2 regions of the Alkalibacterium iburiense genome follow, and region 2 is predicted to be linked to the other one. Evidence: riboswitches for the same ligand, from Rfam matches in the RefSeq annotation. Region 2 holds a riboswitch; the other holds the start of a gene.
What was found. A riboswitch is a leader RNA that binds a small molecule or an ion and turns the genes downstream of it on or off. The one in region 2 is predicted to bind thiamine pyrophosphate.
Positions count from the first base shown of each region.

Region 1: linked by a shared signal. The riboswitch ahead of thiT (energy-coupled thiamine transporter ThiT) and the one ahead of ABDZ53_RS12485 (3-oxoacyl-ACP reductase) in region 2 are both predicted to bind thiamine pyrophosphate.

Region 1 is NZ_BAAACW010000016.1:22,703-37,823, reverse strand. Features, by position in the region: gene rpsO (30S ribosomal protein S15) at 1-49, shown strand, start outside; gene pnp (polyribonucleotide nucleotidyltransferase) at 264-2,375, shown strand; gene ABDZ53_RS00860 (TraX family protein) at 2,474-3,061, shown strand; gene ABDZ53_RS00855 (biotin--[acetyl-CoA-carboxylase] ligase) at 3,067-4,053, opposite strand; gene ABDZ53_RS00850 (ribonuclease J) at 4,226-5,908, shown strand; TPP riboswitch at 5,925-6,031, shown strand; gene thiT (energy-coupled thiamine transporter ThiT) at 6,118-6,711, shown strand; gene cls (cardiolipin synthase) at 6,779-8,233, shown strand; gene ABDZ53_RS00835 (betaine/proline/choline family ABC transporter ATP-binding protein) at 8,725-9,903, shown strand; gene ABDZ53_RS00830 (ABC transporter permease) at 9,905-10,549, shown strand; gene ABDZ53_RS00825 (osmoprotectant ABC transporter substrate-binding protein) at 10,559-11,521, shown strand; gene ABDZ53_RS00820 (ABC transporter permease) at 11,523-12,215, shown strand; gene ABDZ53_RS00815 (hypothetical protein) at 12,268-12,588, opposite strand; gene ABDZ53_RS00810 (DegV family protein) at 12,830-13,711, shown strand; gene ABDZ53_RS00805 (ISLre2 family transposase) at 13,859-15,121, shown strand, end outside.
Region 2 is NZ_BAAACW010000167.1:1,548-16,668, reverse strand. Features, by position in the region: partial or broken gene ABDZ53_RS12560 (ABC-F family ATP-binding cassette domain-containing protein) at 1-1,180, opposite strand, end outside; gene ABDZ53_RS12555 (cold-shock protein) at 1,360-1,578, shown strand; gene ABDZ53_RS12550 (ribonuclease HI family protein) at 1,644-2,057, shown strand; gene ABDZ53_RS12545 (diaminopimelate dehydrogenase) at 2,093-3,067, opposite strand; gene ABDZ53_RS12540 (DUF1846 domain-containing protein) at 3,108-4,616, opposite strand; gene ABDZ53_RS12535 (hypothetical protein) at 4,749-5,039, opposite strand; partial or broken gene ABDZ53_RS12530 (helix-turn-helix domain-containing protein) at 5,082-5,162, opposite strand; gene ABDZ53_RS12525 (hypothetical protein) at 5,345-5,947, opposite strand; gene ABDZ53_RS12520 (class II aldolase/adducin family protein) at 6,104-7,210, opposite strand; gene ABDZ53_RS12515 (PepSY domain-containing protein) at 7,366-8,481, opposite strand; gene ABDZ53_RS12510 (hypothetical protein) at 8,708-8,860, shown strand; gene ABDZ53_RS12505 (PepSY domain-containing protein) at 9,055-9,930, opposite strand; gene ABDZ53_RS12500 (sigma-70 family RNA polymerase sigma factor) at 9,930-10,658, opposite strand; gene ABDZ53_RS12495 (ring-cleaving dioxygenase) at 10,916-11,857, opposite strand; gene ABDZ53_RS12490 (DUF3592 domain-containing protein) at 11,871-12,419, opposite strand; gene ABDZ53_RS12485 (3-oxoacyl-ACP reductase) at 12,512-13,270, opposite strand; TPP riboswitch at 13,360-13,459, opposite strand; gene ABDZ53_RS12480 (acyl-CoA dehydrogenase family protein) at 13,659-14,798, shown strand; partial or broken gene budA (acetolactate decarboxylase) at 14,978-15,121, opposite strand, start outside.

The DNA of each region.
Region 1 (15,121 bases), on a different contig from region 2:
TATCGCTCGTTACCGTGAATTAATCCAAAGACTAGGATTACGTCGTTAATTTTTTTATCAATATAAACACTTTGTTTGTATAGATGAAATGAATTAAGAAAGACAGAAGCGGGATTCTAATGAATCTCGCTTTTTTATAAAAATAATATAAGTCAACAGGACGCCTGTCTGTCTACTATACAAATGTGAGGAATCATTCTTTGGTTTTTGACATTTGTTTAGTAGGTCTGGCATCCTGTTAAAACTATAATAAGGAGAGTACTATGTCAGAAAAACAAGTATTTACTACTGAAGTTGGCGGACGCAAACTGACAGCAGAAATTGGTCAGCTAGCTAAGCAGGCTAATGGAGCAGTTTTAATTCGTTATGAAGACACAGTCGTTTTAACGGCAGCTGTTGCTAGTAAAGAACCAAGTACCATGAACTTCTTCCCATTGACTGTTAACTATGAGGAAAAAATGTATTCTGTAGGAAAGATTCCTGGAGGATTCATTAAAAGAGAAGGGCGTCCTTCAGAAAACGCGACGTTAACGGCTCGCTTAATTGATCGACCGATTCGACCTATGTTCGAAGAAGGATTCCGTAATGAAGTGCAGATTACCAATACTGTCTTATCTGTTAACCCAGATAACTCACCAGAGATGACAGCTATGTTAGGGTCATCCTTAGCTCTTTGTATTTCAGATATCCCCTTCAACGGACCAATAGCTGGAGTAACAATCGGGAGAGTCGACGGAGAATTTATAGTCAATCCATCCGAAGAAGAGTTAGAAGCTTCTGATATTGAAGTAACCGTAGCCGGAACAAAAGAAGCTATTAACATGGTTGAAAGTGGAGCGAACCAAGTACCTGAAGAAGATATGCTTGAAGCTTTACTTTATGGACATGAAATTATTAAAGATTTAGTTGCCTTCCAAGAAGAGGTCACTGCGGCTGTTGGACAAGAAAAAATGGCTGTCACGCTTATTTTACCTAATCAAGACTTAAAAGAAGAAATTACAGCTACTTATAATAAAGAAATGCAAGAAGCTATTCAAACGTTTGATAAACAGGAAAGAGCAGAAAAAACGGAGCAAGTGAAAGAGAAGATTTTAGACGCTTATACTGAAAAATACCAAGAGGATGCTGACTTGGTTTCAATTCTTAAAGATGTTCAAACTATTGTGGACGATTTAGAAAAAGATGAAGTGCGTCGTTTAATTACAGAAGAAAACACCAGACCAGACGGACGTAAAACAGATGAAATCCGTTCCCTTGAGTCTGAAGTTCAGTTCTTGCCTCGTGTTCACGGATCAGGTTTATTCACTCGTGGGCAAACGCAAGCTTTATCAGTTGCGACACTGGGACCACTGAACGAACACCAAATTTTGGACGGATTAAGTAGTGAAGACAGCAAACGATTCATTCACCACTATAATTTCCCTCAATTCTCAGTAGGAAGTGTTGGACGTGCCAGAGCACCAGGCCGTAGAGAAATTGGACACGGAGCACTGGGTGAAAGAGCCTTGTACCCTGTTATCCCAAGTGAAGAAGATTTCCCGTATACTATTCGTATCGTTTCTGAAGTATTGGAATCTAACGGTTCCTCTTCTCAAGCCAGTATCTGTGCTGGAACATTAGCGTTAATGGATGCAGGTGTACCGATTAAAAATCCTGTAGGCGGAATTGCTATGGGACTTGTTATGAGCGGAGACAACTATACTGTTCTGACTGATATCCAAGGCTTAGAAGATCACCTGGGTGATATGGACTTTAAAGTAGCGGGTACCCGTGAAGGGATTACTGCACTACAAATGGATATTAAAATTCAAGGGATTACTAAAGAAATCCTCGAAGAAGCTTTAGTTCAAGCTAAAGTCGCACGTTTAGCTATATTAGATAACTTAGAAGCAACTATTGATAAACCGCGTGCGGAATTAAGTCAGTATGCACCAAAGATTGAGTCTATTAAAATTAAGCCTGATCAAATCAAAGTTGTTATCGGTAAAGGCGGAGAGACCATCAATAACATTATTGATGAAACGAACGTTAAAATCGATATTGATGAAGAAGGTAATGTATCCATTTATGGCCAAGATGCAGAAGGCATCAAACGAGCCATAGAAATTATCGAAGAACTGACTGAAGAAGTTGAAGTCGGAAAAGTATATACGGGTACAATTAAACGAATCGAAAAATTCGGTGCCTTTGTAGAAATAATTAAAGGAACAGACGGTTTAGTCCATGTATCTGAATTATCAGATAAGTACATTAAGAATGTAGCAGATGAATTTTCTGTTGGAGATAAACTAGATGTTAAAGTAACAGAAATCGATGATAGAGGTCGAGTGAATCTTTCGCGTAAAGCAGTTTTAAATAACAAAGAAGAAGAATAATCGACTAATGGAAACACGCATGTGCTCATGAAAAGATGGAGTACATGCGTGTTTTTTTACTCTATTATAAGATTTATAAAACAAAAGGGTGATAAAAGATGACTCAACTGTTTGATCATAAGTTAAATACGATTAAATGGATAGGTATAGTAACTATGACCATTGATCATATTGGTGTTTTTTTATTTCCAGGGTATTTATTTTTACGAATCATAGGAAGAATCGCTTTTCCCTGTTTTCTTTATAGTACGATTGAAGGAACAGAGCGAACAAAAGATTACAAAAAATATGCGATGCGTTTGTTTCTCCTTGGTGTCCTCTCAATGTCAGTGACTCCTCATTCATTTAATGTATTATTTTTACTTCTCTTATTTTCTTTATCCATCAGATACAAACGGTACATCTTCATTTTTGCCCTAATCAGTTTATTCGTAGAATACAGCATTTATGGATTTTTATTCGGTTGGGCACTCTATTGGTTGAAAAACAAAAAAGTGTATCAAGGCGTTTTATTTTCTTTAGTGGTTCAATTCCTTGTAGGCTCAACGGTTCAATTATTCTCTTTACTCGCGTTGCCATTATTCATAAAACCGTTGGATGTCAAACTGCCTATATTGCCAAAGTATTCATTCTATTTCTTTTATCCTTTACATCAACTGCTTCTCATACTCATAGCCTCTATATAAAAAAACTAAATATAGCCATTTTGACTGTTTCGGACAGAAAAATCTAAGGATTGTAGGGGAGTTAGCTGAGCATGGCCTTGATAGTGAACGATTAACTCTCCTTTTTCATTAATATCTTTAACTGTTGCTGTTTTAGGAGGCTCATTAGGTGAATAGACATGAATCTCTTTTCCAAGTAAAGCGGACTCCTTTTTACATAGCGATATAAAAGGAAAAGTCTGACGTGTTTCCAGCCAATCGGTATAGAACTGATCAAACTCGATTAAAAAATCTGCAATAATCACATTAGGATCAACGGTTTGTTTAGTCTCGATTTTTAGAGACGTTGCTTTGTGAAGAAGAGAATCCTCAAAATCATCAGGCTCCAAGTGGGTATTTATACCAATACCGATGACAAGTCCTTCCAATCGATTCTCTTGAAATTGGGATTCAATTAATATTCCGGCAACCTTCTTTCCATTTAAGACAATATCATTGGGCCACTTAATTTGGGTATCTCCGTATGCCTTTAAAGCTTGGCAGAGAGCTGCTGCGGTTAGCTGCGTAAACAGAGGGAGCGATTGGGAGTCAATAGTCGGTCTCAAAACAAGTGAGAGAGCAATCGACTTACCCATAGTTGCAGACCATTGTCGACCCAGCCTTCCTTTTCCCTTCGTTTGATGATGAGCCAGGATAACCGAACCTTCTTCAAAAGAGGAAAAAGAATTGAGAGCAAACGTGTTAGTCGAAGGAATGGCTTCTTTCACAATAAAGGGATGATGGGTTTTTGTATGCTGAGTTAGACGACTCAATTTGGATTTAGAAATTAATGGAAGAGTAAGATATAAAGAACTATTTGTATAACTAACTGGGTATTTTTTGTTTTTCAAGATACGACTGGCTTCTAAAAAGTCTTCTTTTGAGCACGTGTATTGCCTTGAAAAAGACTCAAAAGAGACTGTATCTGGATAAGTATCAATTAAAATTTGGAGTAAGTGCTGGTCTAATGTCATGTGTACCTCCTGAGATGTTAGACGAGTAAGCGTCTTTTTCAGTATACTGGATAAGTAGGAATTTGCCTACATCTATGCTATACTAAATTTACTGAAAAAATGAACGGATAATTACATAGGTGAAAAATACTATTAAAAACGAACGACAAAACTGATTTAGAGGTGGAAAATAGTGAGTAATATTAAAATTATTCCTCTTGGAGGAGTAAGAGAAAACGGTAAGAATTTATATGTTATTGAATCTGGAGAAGAGTTATTTGTTTTAGACTGTGGGTTAATGTATCCAGAAGATGAATTGTTCGGTATTGATGCAATCATACCTGACTTCACTTATTTAGAGGAGAATAAAGATAGAATTGCTGGTGTGTTTTTAACACACGGACATGAGGATGCGATTGGAGCCCTTCCTTATTTCTTGGATAGTTTCAATGTCCCAGTCTTTGGTTCAGAATTAACCATAGGCTTGGCCAAACTGTTCGTCGAAGAATCAAATGTCAGACCCGATTTTGATGATTATCACGTCATTGATGAAAAAACAGAAATTGATTTTAATGGGACAACCATTAAGTTTTTCCGTACTACCCATACTATTCCTGATTCTATGGGAATCGCCGTGCACACTGAAAAGGGACATATTGTTTATACTGGAAACTTTAAATTTGATCAGAGTGCTCAGACAATATACAGCACAGATTTGTCACAAATTGCAGACCTAGGAAAAGAAGGCGTTTTGGCCTTGTTGAGCGACTCAGGTGATGCAGAAAGTCCAGTAGAAAATGTGTCTGAAAAAAGAGTACAAGAAGAAGTTCAAGATATTTTCCAAAACACGAGTAGCCGTATCATTGTAGCTGCAGTTGCTAGTAATATCCTGCGAATTCAGCAGATTTTAAATGCTGCTCATGCGTCAGACAGAAAAGTGTTTATTACGGGAAAAAATCTCGAGGCTATATTAGAGACAGCTATGGAATTAAATAAGTTAACATTACCTGATGATAATCTCATTGTTCCAGTTGAAAACATCCACAAATATGAGGATGAACAAGTATTAGTCCTTGAAACAGGGACGGCTGGCGAACCGATCAAGACATTAAATCGCATGGCGGTAGGAAGCCATGAACAAGTGAATATAAAAGAAGGGGACTTGGTATTTATTGCCACTAGCCCATCTATTTCCATGGAAGTGACAGTAGCTGAAACAGAAAACTTAATTTATAGAGCTGGCGCAACAGTGACATCATTATCTAGCCACTTGAAAGCATCTGGTCATGCTACGCCAAATGATTTACAGCTCATGATTAATTTATTGAAGCCAGACTACTTTATACCTATTCAAGGGGAGTACCGCATGCTATCGGCTCATGCTAACTTAGCTAATGAAACGGGCATCCCTTATCAGAACATCTTTATTTTAAGCAATGGAGATGTGGTGAGTTATGAGAAAAACAGACTCCTGCAAAGCGGACAAGTGTCGGCTGACAATACCTTAATTGATGGGATAGGAATCGGAGATATTGGAAACATTGTTCTCCGTGATCGTCGCTTACTATCAGAAGATGGTATTTTTGTAGCCGTTGTGACAATAGACCGCAAAAAAAAGAAAATTGTTTCTAACCCTCATATCGTTACTAGAGGATTCGTCTTTGTTAAAGAGAGTCAAGATTTAATCAATGAATCCAATAAAATCGTTAAAAAGATTGTAGAAAAGAATTTAGAGCACAATGATTTTGATTGGGGATCCATTAAGCAGGAAATAAGAGACGCGTTAAATAATCACTTATTCAAGAAAACCAAACGTCGTCCTATCATCCTGCCAGTCATTATGGAAGTCAACCAAAACCGTCGCTTTATAAATTAATTAAAATTAAATAGTATTACTGTACTAGGGGAGTCGATAGAATCGGCTGAGAGTGAACTAATCGTTCAGACCCTTTGAACCTGTACGTTCATGCGTGCGTAGGAAGAGTACTTCGAAAATAAAAAGAGCACTTAAAGTATAGTTTCTTGTGCCCTCCGTTTGATTATTTTCTCCTCCCTAGACAGTAGTTACTAGAGGAGGAGTTTTTTATGCAAAACGAAAAATTAAGAACTTATTTGGAAGGAACCTTGTTCGCGGCTTTAGCTATCGTGTTATCCTTTATTCCTTCAGGTATCGGATCTTCCTTTTCAGTATCATTAGGGATGATTCCCTTATTGTTTTATACCATTCGTCGGGGACTTCTACCCGGCATATTTGCTGGCTTTCTTTGGGGGATTTTACATTTTGTCACAGGATCGGCTTACATGTTGAATGTGTATCAGGTTATTATCGAATATACCATCACTTATGCCAGCGTGGGTCTAGCGGGTTATTTTAGTAATGATATACTGGCAGCGATTCGAGCGGGCCGTATGAAAAAAGCTCAACTTTATCTCATAATAGCTGCACTGGTTGGGTCAACAGCTAGATGGTTTTGGCATTTTATTGCTGGTTGGATTTTCTGGGGTGACTATGCCTTATGGGGAATGAGTGCTATGACTTTTTCGCTAGTGATGAATGCCTTAAGTATGTTGGCTACAGTCTTCGTGGCAACGTCGGTCTTACTGATCCTATTAAATAAATCTCCATTAGTATTTATCCCAAAACTAGCTAAGATAAAAAGCCAAAGTCAGTATAAGTAGACAGGGAGAGTGAAACTAAGGTACACTGAATAGAAACAAAAAGAGGAAAGACTATGAGGTGTATCTCATGCATATTCTAGCAACGATAGTTATTATATTTATATTTTTTAATTCCCTCCTAGCCATTTATACTGTATTTAAAGAAAAGGAAAGAGACATAGCAGCTATTTGGGCTTGGTTGCTTGTTATATCTATGCTCCCAGGCCTTGGCTTTGTGATCTATTTATTTTTAGGAAGAAAGATATCAAAGGAACATATATTTGATATCCAGTCTCAAGAAAGAATTGGCATGTCTGAACTGGTGAAAGCTCAAAAAGATTTAGCTGAAACGGAAGATTTAGACGTTCCAGAATCCCAGTATGTTGAAAAAACCTTTGAGATGGTGCGATTGTTTTTAGAAACAAATGAAGCGGTATTAACAAAGGGGAATGACGTCCAAATCATTAGTGATGGAGAAGAGAAATTTAAACGTTTGTTAGAAGATATTAGAAATGCTGAACACCATATTCATATCACGTACTATATCTTTAGAAGTGATAAAATTGGCACAGCTATTGTGGAAGCTCTTGAAGAAAAAGCTAAGCAAGGAGTAGAGGTCAAGTTACTTTATGATCCAGTAGGAGCCAGATTATTAAAAAAGAACTTCTTTGATGTCCTAAGAAAAAATGGGGGTCAAGCGGAGCCTTTCTTCGGTTCACGCTTCTTCCTGATTAACTTGAGGCTTAACTATAGAAACCATAGAAAAATAGTGGTCATAGATGGAAAAGTAGGGTATACAGGAGGATTTAACGTAGGAGATGACTATCTGGGCTTATATCCAGAAATGGGGTATTGGAGAGATACTCACTTACGTATTGAAGGGAATGGGGTATTGACCTTACAAACACGTTTCTTAGTTGACTGGAACGCATCTGTAAAAAATCATAATGTCCAATATGATGTCATGTATTTTCCTTTTTCCCCTATGAAAGGTCAGACAGATATGCAAATTGTATCAAGTGGGCCGGACAATGAAATACAATCCATTAAAAAAGGATTTATTAAAATGATTAGTATGGCTAAGAAATCCGTTATCATTCAAACCCCTTATTTTATCCCAGATGAAGCTTTAATGGAGACAATTAAGATTGCGATTCTTTCAGGAATTGATGTCAAAGTTATGATACCAAATAAGCCAGACCACCCGTTTATTTATCGAGCGACCCTGAGTTATGCCGAAGAATTAGTAGAAAGTGGGGCAGAGGTCTATATTTACGATGCAGGCTTCTTACATGCGAAAACAATAGTCATAGACTCAGAAATCTTATCAGTAGGAACAGCAAACTTTGATATTAGGAGTTTTAAGTTAAATTTCGAAGTAAATGCCTTTATATATGACCGGATGTTAGCTAAAAAACAAGTGGATATTTTTAATGAAGATGTGAAACAATCTTATCTTTTGACGGAAGAAATCATTTCAAATTATTCGTTATGGGAAATTTTCAAACAGCAGTTTAGCCGTTTGTTTTCTCCCATTTTATAAGATTTTGAGTGTAGACTGGCAGAACATAGGCCAGTCTATTTTTTGTTAGAGGAAAAAATCCTTAAAATATGTCTCTTAACTTGATGACGCTAAGACTATGCATCCCGATTGCATAAATTAAAAGAGTAAGAAAAAGCATTTTTTCGGTTCCTTATTAATCTTTTTCTCATTAATTCGGCAAAAAAATATTATTTAAATTGGCGGTTGCAACCCTTTCCATCCCTTACATGTTGCGCTTAAATGAGGGAAACCTAATCATTTGCATTCGTGTCACCTTTTTGTAACAATAAATAGAGACGGTGATTTCTGCATACGGTTGTATGAAGAAAACAACAAGGTATGTCATGCAGCAAGGAAAATAAAAAAAGAGAAATGAAATGGTCTTCGTTTCTGTGTGGAAGAATTATAGATTGGGTACAGTACCTTCTCGGACTTCACACAGTTTTTTTTATGACTTTTTACTTAGAATAATAATAAAAGGAGAAAAGAATATGATTGAATTCAAGAATGTGTCAAAAGTTTATGACGACAATACAGTTGCGGTAGACAATATATCCTTAAAGATTAATAAAGGAGAATTTGTCGTTTTAATAGGAACCTCTGGGAGTGGAAAGACGACCACTATGAGGATGATTAATCGAATGGTCGAATCCTCTTCAGGTGACATATTAATTGATGGGAAGAACATTAAAGATGAGAATGCGGTCCAACTAAGAAGACGAATTGGATATGTGATTCAGCAAACAGGTTTGATGCCTCACATGACGGTCTATGAAAATATTATTATGGTGCCTAAATTACTCAAATGGGATAAAGAAAAAATGAGAAAAACAGCGGAGGATTTACTTGATAGAGTAGATATGCCTGTTGATTTCTTAGATCGTTATCCTCAAGAGTTATCTGGTGGCCAGCAACAGCGTATTGGGGTTATCCGTGCCTTAGCAGCGAATCAGGATATCATATTAATGGATGAACCTTTCGGAGCTTTGGACCCTATCACAAGAGATGCCTTACAAGAACTGGTGAAGCACCTTCAAGTTGAAATGGGACGAACAGTGGTTTTTGTCACACATGATATGGATGAAGCAATTAAATTAGCAGATAAAATAGCTATCATGTCTGAAGGGAAAGTCATTCAGTATGATACTCCTGATAATATTATCGCTAACCCTGCAAATGATTTTGTTAAGAGCTTCTTAGGAGAAGATCGTTTGCAGCAGCGTGAGACGATGCAGACAGTCGATCAGGTTATGATTAAAAACCCTGTCACTGTGACAGCTGATTTTAGTATAGCTGATGCTATTCGTGTGATGAGAGACAAGCGAGTAGATACGTTGTTTGTAACAGATAACCAAAAAGTGCTACACGGTGTATTTGATTTTGAAGATATTAACAGAAGTCGAGATAAATCTGCTTTGGTTAGAGATATCATGAACCAAGTGTATTATGTTAAATCAGGTACTTTACTGAGAGATGCTGCAGATAGAATGCTTAAAAGAGGATTTAAACATATCCCTGTACTAGATGATGACGGACACTTAAAAGGTCTAGTCACACGTGCTTCTTTAGTAGACATTGTATATGACACGATTTGGGGAGAGTATGAAGAAGGAGAAAACCAGCCTTTAGAAAAAACAGATCCTTTAGAAGTCGAAAAAGGAGGCGTCTAATATGTTGGAATTCCTATCAGAATATGGAATGGAAATGATTCGCCTGATTTGGGAACATATTTACATCTCCTTGATTTCCTTAGGCTTAGGTGTCATCGTCGCTGTTCCTCTCGGTGTTTTACTGACTAGAGCTGGAAAAGTCGCTTCTTACGTTATTGGTGTGGCTTCCATTCTTCAAACGATTCCTTCGCTGGCTTTGTTAGCTTTTATGATTCCTTTGTTTGGGGTCGGACAGTTTCCAGCGATTATAGCATTATTTATTTACTCATTGCTTCCAATTTTAAGAAACACCTACACGGGAATAAAAAATGTCAATGCTGACTTAGTCGATGCAGCTAGAGGAATGGGCATGACTGAATGGCAAATCATTCGCAGAGTCGAATTGCCACAAGCTGCTTCGGTTATAATGGCGGGCATACGTTTATCCGGTACGTATGTTATTGCATGGACGACATTAGCGTCTTATATAGGAGCAGGTGGACTCGGAGACTTTATTTTCAGCGGACTGGGTCTCTACATTCCTTCGCTCATTGTTGGTGGAACCATACCAGTTACGATATTAGCTCTATTAGTGGATTATCTATTAGGCAAACTGGAAGATTACGTCACACCTATAAACTTAAAAGACGTCGGATTAGAGAGGTAGGCATAAGTTATGAAAAAAATGAATATGAGATTTAAAGTGGGTTTACTCTCTGTGTTGTCACTCGTGTTGTCAGCCTGTGCTCTTCCGGGACTTGGAGCAGGCGGGATTGACGAAGAAGGGATTATTGTGGCGGCACCAGCGAATACGGAACCTATCATTGTAACGTATATTGTTCAGGGCATGATTGAGCATTATATTGATACAGAAGTGACAGTGATTCAGAATTTAGGCTCTACATTTATGGTCAGCTTAGCGATTGACCAAGGCGATGCCAATGTAGGTGGGTTAGCCTATACAGGAACGTCATTAACGGGGGAACTAGGAATGGATCCTATTACAGACCCTGAAGAAGCACGTCGAGTCGTGACTGAAGAATTTGAAAACCAAATGGATGTTAAATATTATCCTTCTTACGGGTTTGAAAACACCTATGCGTTTTTAGTCTCACAAGATTTTGCAGAAGAACATGGTCTGGAAACCGTATCTGATTTAGAAGCGATTGCGGATGATGTGACTGCTGGGGTGGATACAACCTGGATGGAACGTCAAGGTGATGGGTATAACGCATTTGTCGAACATTATGGATTTGATTTTGGAAACATCTATCCAATGCAAATCGGACTAGTCTACGATGCTCTCGCGGCTGGAGATATGGATGTCGTATTGGGGTATTCAACCGATGGGCGAATTGCGAGTTATGATTTACAGGTACTAGAAGATGATTTAAACTTCTTCCCGCCATATGACGGAAGCCCTATAGCTGCTTACAGTGTGTTAGAGGCCTATGAAGAGCTGGACGATATCCTTTTGAAATTAGAAGGAACAATCGACACTGATACCATGCAGGAATTAAATTTTATCTCTGATGATTATCTAATCGAACCAGCGATAGTAGCTCAACGATTTTTAGAAGAGAACAACTATTTTGAAGATAAAGAGCCGTTTTTAGAGCCAGTGGAAGGGGGGCAATAATATGTTAGAAGTTTTTGAAGGGTTAGAAGAAATATCTAATATGTCAATATGGGAACAGCTCATATATTATGTCCAGCAAAATGGCTCATATTTATGGGATCAATTTGTTAGACACTTACTAGTTTCAGTATATGGGGTGCTGTTCGCAGCGATTATTGCCATCCCTCTAGGGTTTTACATTGCTCGTCATGCCAAGTTGGCCAAGTGGGTTGTCTCAATAGCCAACGTTCTGCAGACGATACCGTCTTTAGCGATGTTAGCCTTATTAATGATTGGTCTGGGAATTGGAGTGAACACGGTTATTATTACTGTCTTCCTATATTCTATTTTACCTATCATAAAAAATACCTACGCAGGAGTTATTAGTGTGGACAATGCTTTATTAGATGCTGCAAAAGGTATGGGAATGACCCGTATGCAGCTGACCTTTAAAGTGGAATTGCCGATGGCCTTATCCGTTATTCTATCCGGCTTACGTAATGCTCTGGTAGTGGCTTTCGGTATAGCTGCGATTGGAACATTTATAGGTGCAGGTGGTTTAGGTGATATTATCCAACGAGGAATTAATGCGACAGATGGAGGAGCCCTTATTTTAGCGGGTGCTATCCCAACGGCATTGATGGCTATTGTAGCAGATATTATTTTACAATGGTTAGAAAATAAATTGGATCCATCGAGCCGAGTGAGAAAATAAGAAGGTAAGCAAAAAGCTTTATAGGGCCCTTAAAAAGGATCCTATAAAGCTTTTATTTGTTTAATCTAATATGTCTGATATCTCTCGCATTAAGTAAGTAGGTTGTTCGATTATCTCCAGTTTTTATAATCACTTGAGTTGAAGTGGGAGAGAAATAAGGGATACCTGTGAATTCACTTATGCTGTTTTGATGAGTCGTAGGATTTACTTGAACGGTGATAGACGCCTTCTTACTTACTGCTTGTTTTAAAAAATAGACCAGCTGTTCTTTAGGCATTTGAGGTTGAACCTTCGACAGTGGTGCCATTAGTGTGCCGTAACCTCTTTTTAAGTAATCAACAATAATCGCTTTTTCTGAACTAAATTTACTCATATTATCCTCCCCGAACATATGTTACCTTTAGTATAGAGAACGAACGTTCATTCGTCAACTGCAAATTTTAAAATTATACTTTTTATTTTTCTGGGACTTTATTAAAGAAGACTTAGTCTTTTTTTGTCTGGAAAAACATAGTAGCCCACCTAAAAAGTAAACCTGATTATAGTTCTATCTATTTCTATTTAAGGCTAATAATCGTATAATAGATAGTGTATTAAAAAAAGGAGTGAAAAGAATGAGGTATCAGCTTATAACAGATTCCTGTTGTGATTTGCCTTTAGAATGGGTTGACACGTATGATTTAGATATCGTCAACTTTACCATTAACATAAGTGGAGAAGAGTTAATCGATGATATGGGTCAATCATTTGATAAACAATCTTTCTTTCAACGATTGAAAAATGGTGAGACAGCTTCAACTTCTTTGGTAAACGTGCATCAGTATATTGAAAAATTTAAGGAGTATATTGATCAAGGCATACCAATTGTTTATCTTGCTCTGTCATCAGCTTTATCAGGTTCATACAATAACGCGGTGCAGGCAAAGAAAATGCTGGAAGATGAGTATGACTCAATAGATTTAACCATAATAGATACCCATGCAGCAAGCTTGGGGTTAGGGTTAATTGTCTTGGAGGCGGCGAGAAAAAAGGAACAAGGTCAGTCGAAAGAAGAACTCATTCAGTGGGTAGAAGATGAGAAAATAAACTATCATTCCTGGGTTACCGTGGATGATATCAAGCACTTGCAACGAGGCGGAAGAATATCTTCTACTGCAGCAACAGTAGGTTCCTTACTTAGTGTCAAGCCGATTCTAACTATGAATGAGAAAGGGAAGCTTGTGCCGTTTTCCAAAGTTAGAGGAAGAAAGAAATCAATCCATTATCTTGTTGATCAAACGATCAAGTATATAAAAGACCCTGAAGAACATGCACTAATGATAGGGCATGTAGGGGTCCCTGAAGAAGCAGAGTATATTAAAGAAAAAATACTGGAACGTATACAGCCTAAAGAAATCATTATTTCAAGTTATGGACCTACTGTAGCTGCACATACGGGATTCGGTTCATTGTCCGTATTCAGTTATGGTCAAAACAGGTCTACATTGAAACTCTGAAAGCTTAGAATGTAAAGTCTCTTGCTGCACACTATGTGTAAAATAGTTGTCGGAAAGTAAAATAGTAGGGTAAGAAATTAAAGTAGACAAAAAGGAAGAAGACCCTTAATCTAGAGATAACCACAAATCCAGAAAAGAGGTCTTCTTATGAATCAAATTATAGCAGAAATTGCCAGTATATTAAAGAATTCTGAAACATTATTAGACAGTGAAATACGATTAGATCAATACCTTCCAAAAGTCATGTGTGAGCTGGTTTCCAAAGCAATCGAGATGATTGATTTGGAATTAATTCATACTTATAAAGAAAAAGGATACGATATACAGAAAACAATGAAACGTACCGTTCAGTTCTCATACGGGGCTGTTGAGATTAGGCGACGACGCATGAGAAAAGATGGCGAAAAAAGCATTGTACCATTAGATGAAGCCATCGGCTTAGAAGAGTATATTCGCTATTCACCTTTAGTTGAAATGAAAGCCGCTAAGGTTGCCTCCGATGGTGTGTATCGCAAGGCGGCTGATGCCATTAACCTCTTAACTCCGCTTCAAGTAAGTCATACAACCGTTCATAAAATGGTTCAAAAAACAGGTGAGAAAGTTCAAAAATGGACGGATGAAGCTCCGAGTCATATTGAAACACCCCAAAAAGAAAAAAGGAAAGTGCCTGTGCTGTTTATTGAAGGCGACGGGTTATTACTAAAAGGAAGAGGCGAGAAAAATCCTGAGCTTCATCGTGTTCAATTTCATGAAGGTGTGACGTACGTAGGAAAACAAAAGCGACCAGTCCTTATTGGATCCCAAGTTTTTGAAAGTACAGTATCTAGTAAAGAAGCCTTTAAACGAGCTGGGCAGTGGTTAGAAGCGATGTATGATATTCGGGAAACAATCATCGTATCCAACAGTGATGGCGGCAGCGGGTATGAAAAAGATAAATTTGAGCAGATTATTGGAAAATGCAAAAAGCATGAACACTTTAGAGATCCCTACCATGTGAATGAAAAAATAAACCAACGGTTAAGTTTTGATAAGCCTATGATTATTGAAATGAGAAAAGCTGTGAGTGCCTATGATAAAGAACGTGTTCTTAGCGTATTGGCGACGACAGAAAGTCGCATAGAAGATGAAGAGACAAGAACTGAGAAAGAAGAACATCTCCGTCTATTAGGGGCTTATTTAGAACGCAATTGGGAAAGTGTTTGTCCCTTGAAAATGCGAGACTTACCTGTCCAAAATGGAATAGGTATTTGTGAAAGTAATCATCGTCCCTACAGTTACCGTATGAAACGCCAAGGGCGTGGATTTTCAGCCAAAGGGGCTGGAAACTTAGCTTCCATTATTTCAGCTCGTAAAAACGGAACGCTTTTAGAAGCTTTGAGAGCGGAACTACCTGCATTTGAACAAACCATT
Region 2 (15,121 bases):
AATTCTTCATTGATTTGCTTATAGTAGCCTATTTTAACTGTTTCACCAATGGACAATATGCCACTATCTAAGTCATACTGCTGATCCAAAATATTTAAAAAGGTTGTTTTTCCTGACCCATTGACCCCTGTTATACCTATGCGGTCTGTCTGCTGTACCAAAAGATTGAATTGATCCAGTATGGTTTTATCATCCATTTTCTTTGATGCTTCTTTTAACTCCAGTACTTTCTTTCCTAAGCGAGAACCAGCTAAATTTAATTCTAACTCTGATTTGACCTGATGCGATTTGACTTGCTCTTCAATTTTTGCAAAACGACTCTTACGTGCTTCTTGTTTTGTTCCCCGTGCTTGCACACCGGCTCTCATCCAAGCGAGTTCTTGCTTATAAAGCTGCTTTTCTTTATGCGCCATACGAGCTTCGGTTTCTTCTCTCTCAGCTTTAAGCTCAATGTACTTCTGATAATTACCCGGATAATGATTTAATTTCCCGTTTTCCAATTCTACAATCTGATTAGACACCCGATCTAAAAAGTAACGGTCATGTGTGACCATCAGCAAAGCGCCTCGGTAGCTGGCTAAATAAGCCTCTAACCACTCAATCATTTGAAAATCCAGATGGTTGGTCGGTTCATCTAAAATAAGCAAGTCCGGTTCTTGAATAAGCACTTGTGCTAGAGAGGCCCTTTTCTGCTGGCCCCCTGATAACTCTGATACTTTTTTTCTGTGTCTGTTAAGCCTAATTTGTTTAGGATAGCTTTCGCTCGAGCACTCACATTCCAAGCATCCTCTTGGTTCATTCGTTTTTCGGCTTCTGTAAATGAGCGCTGGACCTTTTCGTTCATCGGATTCTCGCTCAATTGTTTAAGGACTTCTTCGTAATGTCTAGCAGCTTGTACTATGGGAGAATCCCCATCAAATACAACCTCTAAAACTGTTTTCTCCGCAGCCAACTCACTTTTTTGGCTCAAATACCCTATCTCAAATTCACCGGGTTTGGTTACATCTCCTTCATCCGGTTGTACTTCACCAGCTACAATACGTAAAAAAGTCGTCTTACCTGTTCCATTTACCCCAATCAGTCCAATACGCTGATTCTCTTGGACTGAAAAAGATATGGAATCAAATAACGTTTTAATACCATACGAGTGGGTTAATCCTTCAATTTTCCATTCTTTCATACACTTTCTCCTCACAAATAGACTCTTCTATAGTTTAGCATATTCACAAACGCTTTTTAACATAAATCGGTACTTGTCTATAGTTTAAATACACCTTACAAAGATTGACTCTGTAAACGGTATCCTTTATACTAAAAGATGTAGACAACTATACTTAAAGGAATCATAGGGGGAATACGATGACTACAGGTACCGTAAAATGGTTTGATAACCAAAAAGGCTATGGATTTATAGAATATAACGACGGTGAAGATGTCTTTGTACACTTTACAGGCATTGATATGGAAGGGTATAAAGCACTGAACGAAGGTCAAACCGTTGAATTCAATATCGTAGAAGGGTCACGTGGACCTCAAGCAACCAATGTTGTTGTCGTTGATTCTGAAGTTAGCGAATAAAATTAGTTGAGATCAGAACTCATAGAGTTTCTGGTCTTTTTTATTCAACGAAAGGATGAGTCGCTATACTAAAACTATTTACGGACGCCGCTGTCTCGCCTAAAGATCAGTTGGCTGGTGCGGGATTAGTTGTCACAGGAGAAGGGATATACGAACAACTATTATTCCCTCTTCCGCAAACAACGGACAACCACTTAGCTGAATTACAAGCCTTCTCACTAGCCTTAAATTGGGTCATTGAAAATAAACATACTGAACAGTACTTACTCTTTTATACCGATAGTCAATTAGTCTCTCAATCTATAAAAAAAGAACGCATCAAAAATACAGACTACCAACCCATTTTTGCTTCTATTCTAGACAGCCTTCGAGCGCTTCATTTATATGAAGTCATTTGGATTCCCGAAAAAGAGAATAGAGGTGCTGACAATTTAGCTAAACAGTCTCTTGCTAAACAGAGAAAAAATAAAAAGAGGTAATCTGCATTTATCATACAGATTACCCTTTTTCTATTTTAAAGCAATTCTCTTCTTAAGTCTGCTGGATCTTTTGGAGACAAGTATCCTGGTGCAATATCAAATACAGTCTTAGCCCCAAATACTTTCTCACGAGCTAATTTAGCGGCAGCACGGGCATAGGCAATGGCCACAGCAGCCGTAAATTCAGGATTTGAGTCTAAATCCAGTGCGAACTGATAAACAGAGGTCTGTTTGTCAGACGTTTGCCCTTGTCTTAATACAGTTCCGCCGTGTGGCATCCCTGTATGCTCAGAAGCAAAGGTATCTTCATCAATAAAGTGAACTTCCGTTTCATACCCTTCAAAGTAATCAGGCATCGTTATGATCGCTTCTTTCACTTTATCCTGTTCTGCCTGTTCTTCAAGAACGACATATACCACGCGTTTATGAGCAGATAATTTATTATAGTCGACTTTTTTCTTGTTCTTAACATCTTCAACCATTTTTTCCTGAGGCATAGTATACTGGACAGCCTGCTTGACACCTTCCACTCGTCTAACAGCGTCACTGTGACCCTGACTTAAACCTGGACCCCAGAATGTATACGTGTCCCCTTCAGGTAAAATAGCTTCTGCAAATAATCGGTTAAGTGAAAACAAACCTGGATCCCAACCAGTTGAAAGAACCGCTACTGTGTTGTTCTCTTTCGCTACTTTATCCAGTTTTTCAAAATGAGTCGGAATTTCATTGTGGTTATCATACGTATCCACTGTGTTAAAGTTTTCAGCCAGTTGAGGCGCTTGAACAGGAAGGTCTTTTTGTGAGCCCCCACATAATAGCAATACATCTATCTCATCTTTAAACGAATCTAATTCATCTATATGATAAGCCGGAGATGTCGTATCAAGCTGTTTCGGATCACGTCGAGAAAAAATGCCGACCAATTCGAGGTCTTTTGTATTCTTTAAGCCTACTTCTACCCCGCGTCCTAAATTCCCGTAACCAACAATGCCTACTTTAAATGTATTCATTCACTTCACTTCGCTTTCACTTCTAAAATTTTATTGCTTTTTAATTATAATACAAATTCTCTGACGGATAAACAGGATCGTTTGTAATATCAATACCGAGCATTTTTAAAGTCTGTTCATTTTCATGATTCATAATAACCGTTGAATGAGCTTGTGTATCTTTCAATTCTTTTATTTTACTATAAGCCAATGATGCCGTCGGATTAGTCACAGCTGAAATAGCTAAAGCTATAAGTAGTTCATTGGCTGAAAGAGTAGGAACTTTACTATTTAACTCATCTGTTTTTAATCGCTGAATCGTTTCTAAAATCATTGGGGCAAGTAAATCTATTTCATCAGCAATATTAGCCAGTGTTTTCAGACTGTTTAGTACCGCAGCAGCAGAAGCGTCCATTAAGGTGGTGGTACGACCGGTTACCACTTGGCCATTCGCTAATTCAATCGCGATGACCGCTTGTAAATTGTTACTCTTTACTCTTTCCTGCACCGCTTTAGCGTAATCTCTTGCGGGTTGGACAGGCACACGATCTTCTTTTTTCAGATCACTTTCTTCTAATATGACTTGCATCCGACGTAAGGTTTCATCATCCGCCACACCCATTTTATAATCTGTTTCGATATTAAAGAGTCGACGAATAATTTCTTGTCTAGCTGCTTCCACTACGATATCATCATCAATAATACCTGATTTTATACGGTTCACTCCCATATCTGTAGGCGACTGATAAATAGATTCTTTTCCTGTGATTTTTGCGATGATGCGTCGAATGACAGGGAACATTTCCATATCACGATTATAGTTTACCGCTACTTCACCGTAAGCTTCATAATGATAGTTGTCTAACATGTTGACATCTTTTAAATCAACAGTAGCTGCCTCATAAGCTATATTAACTGGGTGTTTAAGGGGGAGATTCCATACTGGAAATGTCTCAAACTTAGCATAACTCGCTTTTTTTCCGCGACTATATTCATGGTAAATCTGATTTAAACACGTGGCTAACTTTCCACTTCCTGCTCCTGGACCTGTCACCACAACCACCGGTTTAGTGGTTTCAATAAACTCATTACTAGCAAAGCCATTTTCACCCATAATTTCTTCTACATTCGTCGGGTAGCCTTCAATTGACCGATGGGTATATACATTAATCCCACTGCGCTCTAATTTTGACATAAATATCTTAACTATCGGTTCATCATGATAACGCGTGATTAACACACTATTGACAGGAATACCATACGTTCTATATTCATCAATCAGTCTCAGTACATCTCGATCATAAGTAATACCGTAATCTCCGCGTACTTTACTGTTTTCAATGTCTCCTGCATACACACAAATAATAATTTCCGCCTGGTCCTTCAGAGTCGCCAAGAGTTTCATCTTCGCATCTTCATCAAACCCTGGCAGAACTCTCTTCGCGTGCTTATCACCAATTAATTTCCCGCCAAATTCAAGGTAGAGTTTATCTATATTTTCTACACGTTTCAAAATATAATTTGATTGTTCTTTTAAATATTTGTCCGTATCAAAACCAACTTGTTTCATGGTCATTCCCCCATTTTAAATTTCACGTCTTTCCTATTGTATCATTAATTTAAGAGGACACCATGTCTTCTGTGAAAAAAATAAAAAAGTGACGTTTGGCTCTTTTAAATGAGTCAAACATCACTTCTGTTATTAATTATCCATTTTTCTTAATGTATTGCATATAACAACTAATCCGTTTACATACACTATAATGGCTAGTATAAGGAGCGCCATTTTAATAGGGCTTTCTCTTAATCCTATGTATAACGTACGTATATAATGGGATCCGACTCTTATATCTAACCATAACCAGAATGCTGTCACAAAGCTGAGAATAACTAGAATAAGTTCTGAAATAAATCGTCTTTTTATAATTAGTTGCCTGTCCAAACTAAAAGAGTCTTCTGTCTGTCTTCTTTCCTGATCGGATTCAGTAAACAATAATTCATCACTTGATATATTAAGTGTACCGCAAATCAAGGATTAAGTATTGATATCTGGAATCGACTGATTGGTTTCCCATTTCGAAACAGCTTGTCTGGAAACATGAAACAGACTTCCAAATTCTTCTTGTGATTAGCCTAGTTTTTGCGTAGCACCTTTATTCTTTCAGCAAATTTAGTCGGCTTATACACTCCTGTGTCTTCTATGGGTTCATCATATGAAAGAAGGAATGCAATGTCTACCATCCATCCTAACATTCTGTCAACTGGTGGGAGCATACAAGACAATTCAAGTCTATTTTCCTAAAAACGCTGGTCACTAAATATCCAATTTCCATATACATCATCTATGAATCCTAAATCTTGGTATCGTTCATCTATTAATGAAAATACGGTTCCTCTTATTTCACTATTTTCACTTTCCCAGTTAATTTCTCCTCTTATTCTGTAGACATATTGATTGTCCTCACCGAAAGAAAAATAATGATCATTCCCTCTAGATCCGACATAATCATGATTAAAGGGTTGGGTCACCGTTGTTCTTTCATACATCTTTAATTCTGACAAGTTCGCATACAATCTATTTGATCGCCCTAAACTTTTAACGATTTGAGGTTCTTCTTCATTTTTCATGCCTAGGATAAAGCTGTATTCTTTAATCCCAGAGTTAATAAATTCATTTTGGTCAACCCAAAATTGATAGTTCATGTGTCCATTAACGAAATACACAACACATAAAATGACAATGGTGATAACTGTAACACTACCTATTTGTTTCACTTTTCGTTTATCACCTATGTATGACAGGAGAAAAATATAAACAAAGAATAACATTGCCAGAAATATCAGAATAAGTGGAAGAGTAAATGTATAAAATTCTTCTGCAGCGACCCATTCTTCAAACATATTTGCCTCCTTTAAAATAAGTAAAGAAACCGATTACAATTATTAATATAAAAGTATAGATTATTATTAGTGAGATAACAAGGTTGATGCGGGTTTACATATATTAATTTTTGTATATAAGGAAAAAGTGACACCGAAAAAATGAATCGGTGTCACTTAAATGATTATTTTTAAGACATAGGAACTTGGGGAATTATTTTTTCCTTCAATGCGTTCAAATATATCTTCTAAGCTGTGACCGGTAATGGTTAGGCCATGGTTTTTCAGTCCTACCACTGCTCGTGATGGATCATCTGCTCGATTAATAATATCTGACACCGCATCAGCTAATTCAATGGTACCACACGGGTAATTAAATTCTGTCGCTTCAATGCCATCCATCCAGGCATGGATATGAACAATCGCTCCAACATCCGGATGGGCTGTATAAATTTTCCAATGTTCAATAGCATCCACTGATGCGCGTCTTGGAGTGACATGTGGAGGAACGCTAACTTTCATCGCTCTTTTCTCTTCATCATAATCGGTTATATAGAGAAAATCTCTTCCAACGTCTTTCATATCCGACTTATCAATGCCACTGGCACTCATCCAGAAATTATTCCCATCTGCTCTCGCACTCAAGTTACCATAAGATATGCCACCGATACCAAATAATTTTTTCAACATTCTTAAGTCTCTACCGGATAGGACCTCTTCAAGCGGAAAAGGAGCGGGAAGTAAATTTAAGCTGTCCAACTTTTTACCCGATTCACTGAGAGATTGAGTAATGTCATCTCCATCCCACAATTCCTCTGGTAGGTCTTCATAAAAATCATTATTAATAATTAAAGTAGAAGAAGCTAGTGGCTCTAATCGATTATATATTTGTTTGAAAAATTCTTCGTCCCTTTCAACTTCTTTGTAGTTGATTTGATAGTGACCTTGTTCTAAAGTGATGAAATGCACAACTGTGTCATCTTCTGTATGTACCACATACATTAAATGGTTAGATAACGAACGGATGATATAGGGATACGCCTCTTTGTGTATGTTTTCAGGATGTTCATTGGCTTCTATAACGGAAACAACGAATGTTCCTTGAGATTTTCTTCTGAAAGAACGCGGATCTTCCTTGTTAGTAAAGTTAAACACTAAATTAAGATTGTCCTCAGGTGCTTCTTTGAATCTATACCCCTCATTTGAAAAAGCAACTTTAATTCCATTTGAAAGCCATTCCATAAAACTATTTTCTGGTGTACCATTAAAGATAAATGTCTTCATGCTAACTCCTCCAATAATTTGTTTTGAAAATCAAATTAAATTAGTCCTTAGGGTAAGTCTATCAGACTAAATAGAAGGTGTAAAGAAAATAGTTACTTCTAAAAACTTAAGAAAACAGGCATAGAGTCACCTCTATACCTGTTCTTTCAATAGACTTAGTCCAGTTCAACTTCCACATCTAGTATATCTCCTGTGTTGACATGAATCTCGTATTCATATTCCTTTTCGCCGTGATTAAACTCTATTTCCCAATATCTTACCCCATCGTCAGAATCTAGTTCACTGTCTTCTAAGGTTATGTCAGCACGCGAGAGACCGGCATGCTTTAAGGCTATCATCAGCGCTTCTTCTTGTGTCAGTTCTTTTGGTTTATTCTTTTGTGCTTTATTTTCCTGAGCTCTGACTTGAACCTTTTCTTTATACTCATCCGTTTTTTCACGTTCTACATCTAAAATGGTACCGTTGGATACTTGGATTTCATACTCATATTCGTAATTTCCAGCATAGAATTCAATATCCCAATACCTAACTCCATCATCTGAGTCTCTTTTTATTTCATCCAAACGAATGTCCGATTGAGATACACCTGCATGTTTCAGAGCTATGTCTATCGCTTGATCTTTACTCAATTCCTGAGGTGTCTCATTTTTTATTTCTTCAGCTGCTTCATGTTGACTGTCATCCTCTTTATCTTTTTCTCTTTTGATGATGCTTCCAGTCACTGCATCGATGTCGTATTCATACTCAAAACCACTAGCTTTAAATTCTAATTCATATAAACGATCACTCTTATCAAATTCACGGTCATCCCACTCGACTTCATTTTCTTTAAAGCCTGCATCATTCAAAGCTATTTCTACCGCATTATCTAGACTAATGAGGTTAGATTGATTCAAATCTGTTTCGACCCTTCTGACTTCTGGACGATTAACTTCTTTTTCTGCTTCCAAAATTTCTCCAGTTACTGCATCGATATCGTATTCATACTCAACATCGTCTACTACAAATTCCAGTTCATACTTGCGGTCATCTCTATCGTATTCTTCATCATCAAAAATAGCTTCTTCCCCATCGATTCCAGCATGTTCAAAAGCTATATTCTTAGCTTTATCTAACGTGATTTCCTTTTCCTCTTCAACTTGAGTCATCTTTCTCTCGTGAGAGGAGCCCATAACGGCTACCTCATTGTCTGTCTGAGCCCCTGCTTGACAACCTGTTAAAAACAAGGCTCCCACTGCAAAGCCTATAATTTGTTTTGTCTTCTTACTCATGATTATCTTCTCCTCTTATCTTATTTTGTCTTTCTATGTATAGATTACGTACGCTACCTCGTTAAATCGGGGTCGTTTTAAAAAGAATATTATTTTTTCAAAATTTTCTCTTTTTCTTCTGAGAGTGGATGTATAGATTGATACAAGTCTGCCTGTCTTGGCTGGTTTGAAGACATTTATGTTAATGTTAGACTATACATGTTCATATTGAGTTAGGAGGGTTTGTATGCATACAGTTATCTTGTATTTGTTAGTAGCTACGGTTGTTTTTATGTCCATTGGACTGCGCTCAATGGAGAAAAAAGTTAAAGAGCTAGAGGATACGGTTCAGCGACTATCTTCAGAAAGTAAGAATAGCGATTTCCATTCTAATGAATAGGATTCTATACATATCTCATCATATAGAAACGGCTACCCTATTGTGTAGGATAGCCGTTTAATGCCCACTCAATAAAAAATACTAGTTGAGTGGGCATTATATGACTGTATAGTGAGCACTCGTGAATAAAATTTATTTCAGTGGTCACTATTCAAGGTAGTTTTGTGAAAAACAGCTGTTTCATTCAATTATCATTAATCGTCTCTTTCAAACTCCAGTATTTGTCCCGTTTCAGCATGAATCAAGAATTCATAGTCCACATCCAAATACTCAAACTCGATTTCGTATAAGGGCAGCCCATCATCTATATCAAACTCTGCATCATCATATTCAACGGACGCACCACTTAATCCGACGTACTCTAAAGCAATTTCCTTTGCCCTTTCTAAAGTAATATAGCGGTGTTCTGAATCGGTTTCCGGTTCGGGTTCAGGTTCAGGTTCTGGTTCAGGTTCTGGAGGATTGTTATAGTCTGTAATTTCAATTGTTACGGATAATCGATCCTCTAGGTAGTCTGTCATCGTCGTTCTCAATTCCAATCCTAGGGCTCGCACCTCTTCTGCCGAAGCATCAATGCTAAAGTGAACCTGTCCTCCTTCTTCAAGGTATCCCTTATTTATCGCTCGATCTAACAAGTTTTGAGCCACAACTATGTGGTCTGGATTATCTATCTCATAATCTAGTATTAAATCGCGTCCATCCGGATTCAACCCTTCCACTCCGATAACGTCTCCATTTCTATTCAGATCCATTCTGACTTCTGGGTTAATTGCTATATAAATAGAGGATTCTGCTAGTAACTGCTGTTCTCTATATCGGCTACCTAATCCTATAAAGAATAGTATAAATAAAGCAGCGGCGGCTATAATGGAAGCGTAGGTGAGCACTTTTTTTCCTCTAAAGACCTTGACCTTAGGTTCCTCTTTTTCTTCGTAGAATTCTCTCATAAGGATGGGTTCTTTTACGGTTTGTCCTACTTCATAGTTTAAATTAGCGGCTTTGACAAATTGGCCGTCATTGCTGAGAAGAACGGCATATGATTCAAAAGTTTCCATTACCAAATATTCCATTACGCGTTCTCCCCTTTCAAAACTTGACTCAAGTGACCACGAATGATTTCATAGCCGTTTGAATAAATCAGCAGTAAAGCAACCAAGTATTTTCGGTGCCTCTCCAATGTTTTCTTTTTAACTTTTGATCCTTTGGCGATTTTACTGAGAGGCAAGCGCTTCGTTCTTAAAAAAGTTGCCATGATTTTTGAATCCTTTTTAGCGTAGGATAGGGCATCACGGCAGGCATCCAATGTCCGTTTCTGTTTCGGACTATTTTCCGCAACATCGGTCAATGAGACACCAAATTCGCTTAGCTGATTTGTTAATTCTTCAATTTCCTCTCGAGTCGCTTTTCGAACAAGATGCGTGTCGTGAGGATTATTACCATCAGTCAATGTATCCGCTATGGTCCCCTCTTCGTCCTCCCCATAAATTGGGGTATCGATAGAAAGCGTTGCACTGTGTCTTTTATTTTTTCGCCAAAAATCAATCAGTCGATTTTTTATTAAGAGAGAGGCAAAGGTTAGAAAAGAGCCACGTTTTTCCGAATACGATTGGATAGCTTCATGAAAAGCAATCATGGCGATGCTCAATTCTTCATCCTGCCCTTCAATGGGCGCACGATTCATGAATTTAGATGTTTCCGATTTTATATAAGGCATATAGGCAACGATAAAGTCATTCGCCGCTTGCATGTCCTTCTTTGATTCATTGACTAACTCCACAATAGAGTCGTTTCTCTTCATAGCTCCCTGCCTCCTTCTCTATAGATTACGTTGTACTTATTGAAAAAACGGGGTCTTTCAGAAAGTTTTTCATCTTATTCATTTTATCAAAGTCTGCATAGAAAAACACCAGCTTAATAGCTGATGTTTTTCGGAAATATTCTAGAGGTTTGACGTTTCGGCACTACTTCATTGAATTATAATTACTTTAAGTGGAATCTAAACTCTTTTTGTTACAAGTAAAGTTTAAATTTCTCGCTTTACCTAGTAACTAACTCCTATTCTTCAATAGGTTTGAGATGTCCTTCTATTTCGTTTCGTCGGTCTTCCAATGCAGGCGGTAAATCTAAAGTTTGACCTAGTTCTTGGACCGAACTATCCATAGTAAAGCCTGGGCCGTCGGTCGCTATTTCAAAGACAATCCCACTTGAATCAGTATAATAAAGACTCTTAAAATAATAGCGGTCAACTACTCCTGTGGTCTCCAATCCTCTTTCTTTCAATTTTTCAGAAAAGTAAATGAGGTCCTCTTCGTCTTTGACACGAAAAGCGAGGTGATGTACACTGCCACGTCCTAATCGAACGGATGGGCCCTCTTTCTTTTTCAATAACACTTCTCCAAACACTTCACCTGAAACAGATTGAAGTAAGACTTCCTCTGCTTTTTCTTCTACTAAAGTAAAATGAAATAAATCAGTCAGCGTTTGAGTCATCTTATCTAAATCAGAAACAGTAATTTCGATTGTTCCGAGCCCCGTTATTTGATGTTCTGATGGAACAGAAGAGTTTTCCCAGGGTTCAAAAGAAGACCGTTGATCCTCTTCGCTGACTTGAAGGACAAATCTCAACCCCTCTGGATCCTCAAAATGTAAGGCTGCTCGGTCAGCATATGAGATGACTTCACTATGCTTGACGTCATACGACTCAAATCGATTTTTCCAATAGTCCAAGCTTTTTTGTGTGGGTACCAGCAAACCGATTCGTTCATAAGCGTTGGTTCCTCTAAGCGTACTTCCTACTCTGGGCATTTCGAAAAAAGTTAACTCTGTTCCCGGACTACCTGTCTTATCTCCATGAAATATATGGTACATGGTTGGATTTTCCTGGTTAACAGATACTTTGACACGCCTCAAACCTAGTATATTCTTATAGAATGCATTATTTTCTGAAGCATCTTTTGTGTACATGGATATGTCATGATGTCCTAACAGTTGAGCCAATCGCTGTTCCTCCTTATGCGGCGTTGAATAATAATAGGGTAACGATAATGGACGCAGTTAATAGCAATAAGCCCCCAAATAGTAACAAATAAAAGACGCATTTTTTGTTTGCATAACGTAAAGCATAAGCGAGTTGAGGGTTATAAGGATCATAAAACACATCTATTTCGCTACCTAAAGGAAATAGTTCTCTCATAGGATTTCCTTCCACACTAAACAGACTATTTTTTCTAATATGGTATCTGAAACTTTGAGCATATATATCAGTTGTATAGTCTGTTTCTTGTTGCTTTCTAAAAGGTGTGCTTACACTAGACACTATAACACTTCGGTATTCTGGTCCAGTCATAGTAAACACGCCTTGATTTGTTTCATATTCTACTTTGGGTAAACGCAAGGCAGAATTGCCATGTCTCCACATAGAGTATCCGACAATCCGACCGGTTGTTTTCGCTGTGCATCTATCCTCTTGTAGCATATATTTCCATCCTATTTTATAAGCTAAGAAAAATAATAGAATGGATATGGATAAAAGCACCAACCCAATAAGTAAACGCCACATGTTTCATTCTCCATTTCACTATTTAATTCATAACTTTAGTATATAGGATTTAATTAATGATGTGAACAATGAAAAGTTAAGAATATCCGATCTTAATTCATGGTTAAACCACTATCAACCGTTATATTTTGTCCTGTCACAGCACGCGCTGCTTCAGATCCTAAGAATGCAACCATTTCAGCTACGTCTTCTGGAGCAGTGACTCGATTTAAAGCAGAGGTATCGGCAATTAATTGAAACACTTCAGGGGTTGTCACTTTACTTGCGTCCGTTGTTTGTAACAGACCGCCTGAAACCATGTTAACAGTAATCCCAAAGGTCCCTAGTTCTTTAGCCATATTTCGGGTAAACCCAAGCAAGGCAGCTTTGCCCGTCGTATACTGATGATAAGGAACCACAGGATCTTGAAATAAGTTCGTTCCAATATTAATAACCCGGCCATACTGATTTTCTTTCATCGACGGGAGTACAGATTGAACAATATTTAAGGCTGACTTAACTGAACCTTCAAATTGTTCCTGATACTTATCCCATGTTATGTTATCGGCTTTTTCTTGGGTGACTGGGTTAAATTCAAAATTAACTAAAGCATTATTTACCGCTACATCTATTTTTCCGAAACGAGAGATTGCTTCTTCAACCATTGCTTCCACTTGCTTCTTATCGCGCACATCTGCTTTAATAGCAATAGCCTTATCCTGACCTATTTCAGCAACTACTTCATTAGCCTTTTCTTCGCTTTTAAAGTAATTGACTATCACACCGTACCCTGCCTGTCCAAATTTTTTGGCAATTTCTCTTCCTAATCCTCTGCTTGCTCCGGTAACTAAAACAACTCTTTCTTCTGACATGTCATCTCCTCCTCGTATGAATAGAATCAAAAAAGACCCTTTATACACCAGCGCATGGGAATAAAGAGTCTTCTCAATCTATTTATAAGTAACAAGACTGTCCACTTCCCTACGCTGGTGTTAACTAGATCAGGTTCTAAGGGTCAAGGTGGTAACCTCTCTCAGCAATACGCTCCCCTAGTGGATAACTATTCAATTACTCTCAAGTTAACACAGAATTATTCTTTCGTCAATAAACATTTAAAATACAATTTTGTTCTTAAACGAATGAATCCATGCTTTTTTAGCCCTAATTGTCCCCTTTACTCCCTGTTTTTCACTCTTTTTATGATGATTAAAGGAATCACATGATACACTGATGATATTAAAACACAGAAAGGTGATAAATATGTTCCTTAAAGATGATTTACTTAAAGCTATACACGAAAGAGCGCCTCATTATGATAAGGAGAACACTTTTCCCTATGATGATTACCGTGATTTAAAAGAAGCAGGCTACTACAAAGCATTTGTACCGAAAGAATATGGCGGACACGGTTTGACCTTGAAAGAGATAGCTAAAGAGCAAACACGTTTAGCTAAAGCTGCTCCAGCGACAGCCTTAGGCATTAATATGCATCACATTATAGTTGGCTTGGCCAAATACATGGTTCGCAAAGGCAATAATCGAGGAGAACAAATTTTAAAGGACGCCGTTAATGGAAAGTTATTATCATTCGCCATATCTGAACCGGCAAATGACCGCGTTTTATTTGGTTCTATATCCGAAGCCAGACCTGGTAATGATGGGTCTTATACATTTTATGGCCCGAAAGCATTCATCTCTATGAGTGGAGAATGTGATGCGATGGTTACTTATGGGATGGACTCAACCAATGAAGAGGAGCCACAATCCGTATTTGCTTATATAGCCAATGACAAAGATACGGTTAAAATTAGTCCTCATTGGGATACTTTAGGAATGAGAGGCACACAATCATTCAATCTCACACTTGATGGAGCTAAAGCAACTAAAGAACAGATATTAACAACAGTCGATCCTGGACCTAGTTTTGATCCAGTCGTATTCGGTATCTTCTCTCACTTTGAAATTTTACTTGCGGCTACCTACCATGGGATTGGCCAGCGAGCATTAGAATTGGGTGTTGAAACAGTTAAGAAGCGTAAATCTATTGCTAGAGACAGTACATACGACCAAGATCCAAATATTCGCTGGCGTATTGCTGAAGCCGCATTGAAGTTAAATGCTGTCACACCTCAGATTGATAGTTTGGCTGACGATGTTGAGCAGGATACAGACCATGGAAACTACTGGCTTCCTAAATTATCTGCTATTAAAAACTACTCAACTGAAGCCTCACTTGAAGTCGTTGAAGAAATGGTACGAGCAAGTGGAGGCCGTTCTTATTCTAACGATCAAGAGCTCTCAAGATTGCTTAGAGATGTGTATGCCGGATTGTTTCAACCGTCTGATCAGGAATCTCTGCATAATGCGTGGGCTAATCTGTTATTAGGTCCTATTGAGTAAGATTAAAGTCGGTATACAAAAATCAGTGGCAACTAATAACTCCCTTGAGAGTTTCGTTGCCACTGATTTTCTGTTATATAGCGTTTGAGCACACATTACTCTACTTCTTAAATGTCTTGATTTGAAGAAGAATAATCTATATTAGATTTCATGAAGGGGTCATTCGTCACTGGAAAATGTTATTCGAACGTCTCCATCGTCCGCCATTCAGCTTTTCCATGAATCAAATCAAAGTCTAAAACGTGTCCGCCAAAATCTTTTTCGTCACTAATAAAATGCCAGTGAAAATGAGGAACAGCGATTGTTCCGAAAATATCAGGAAT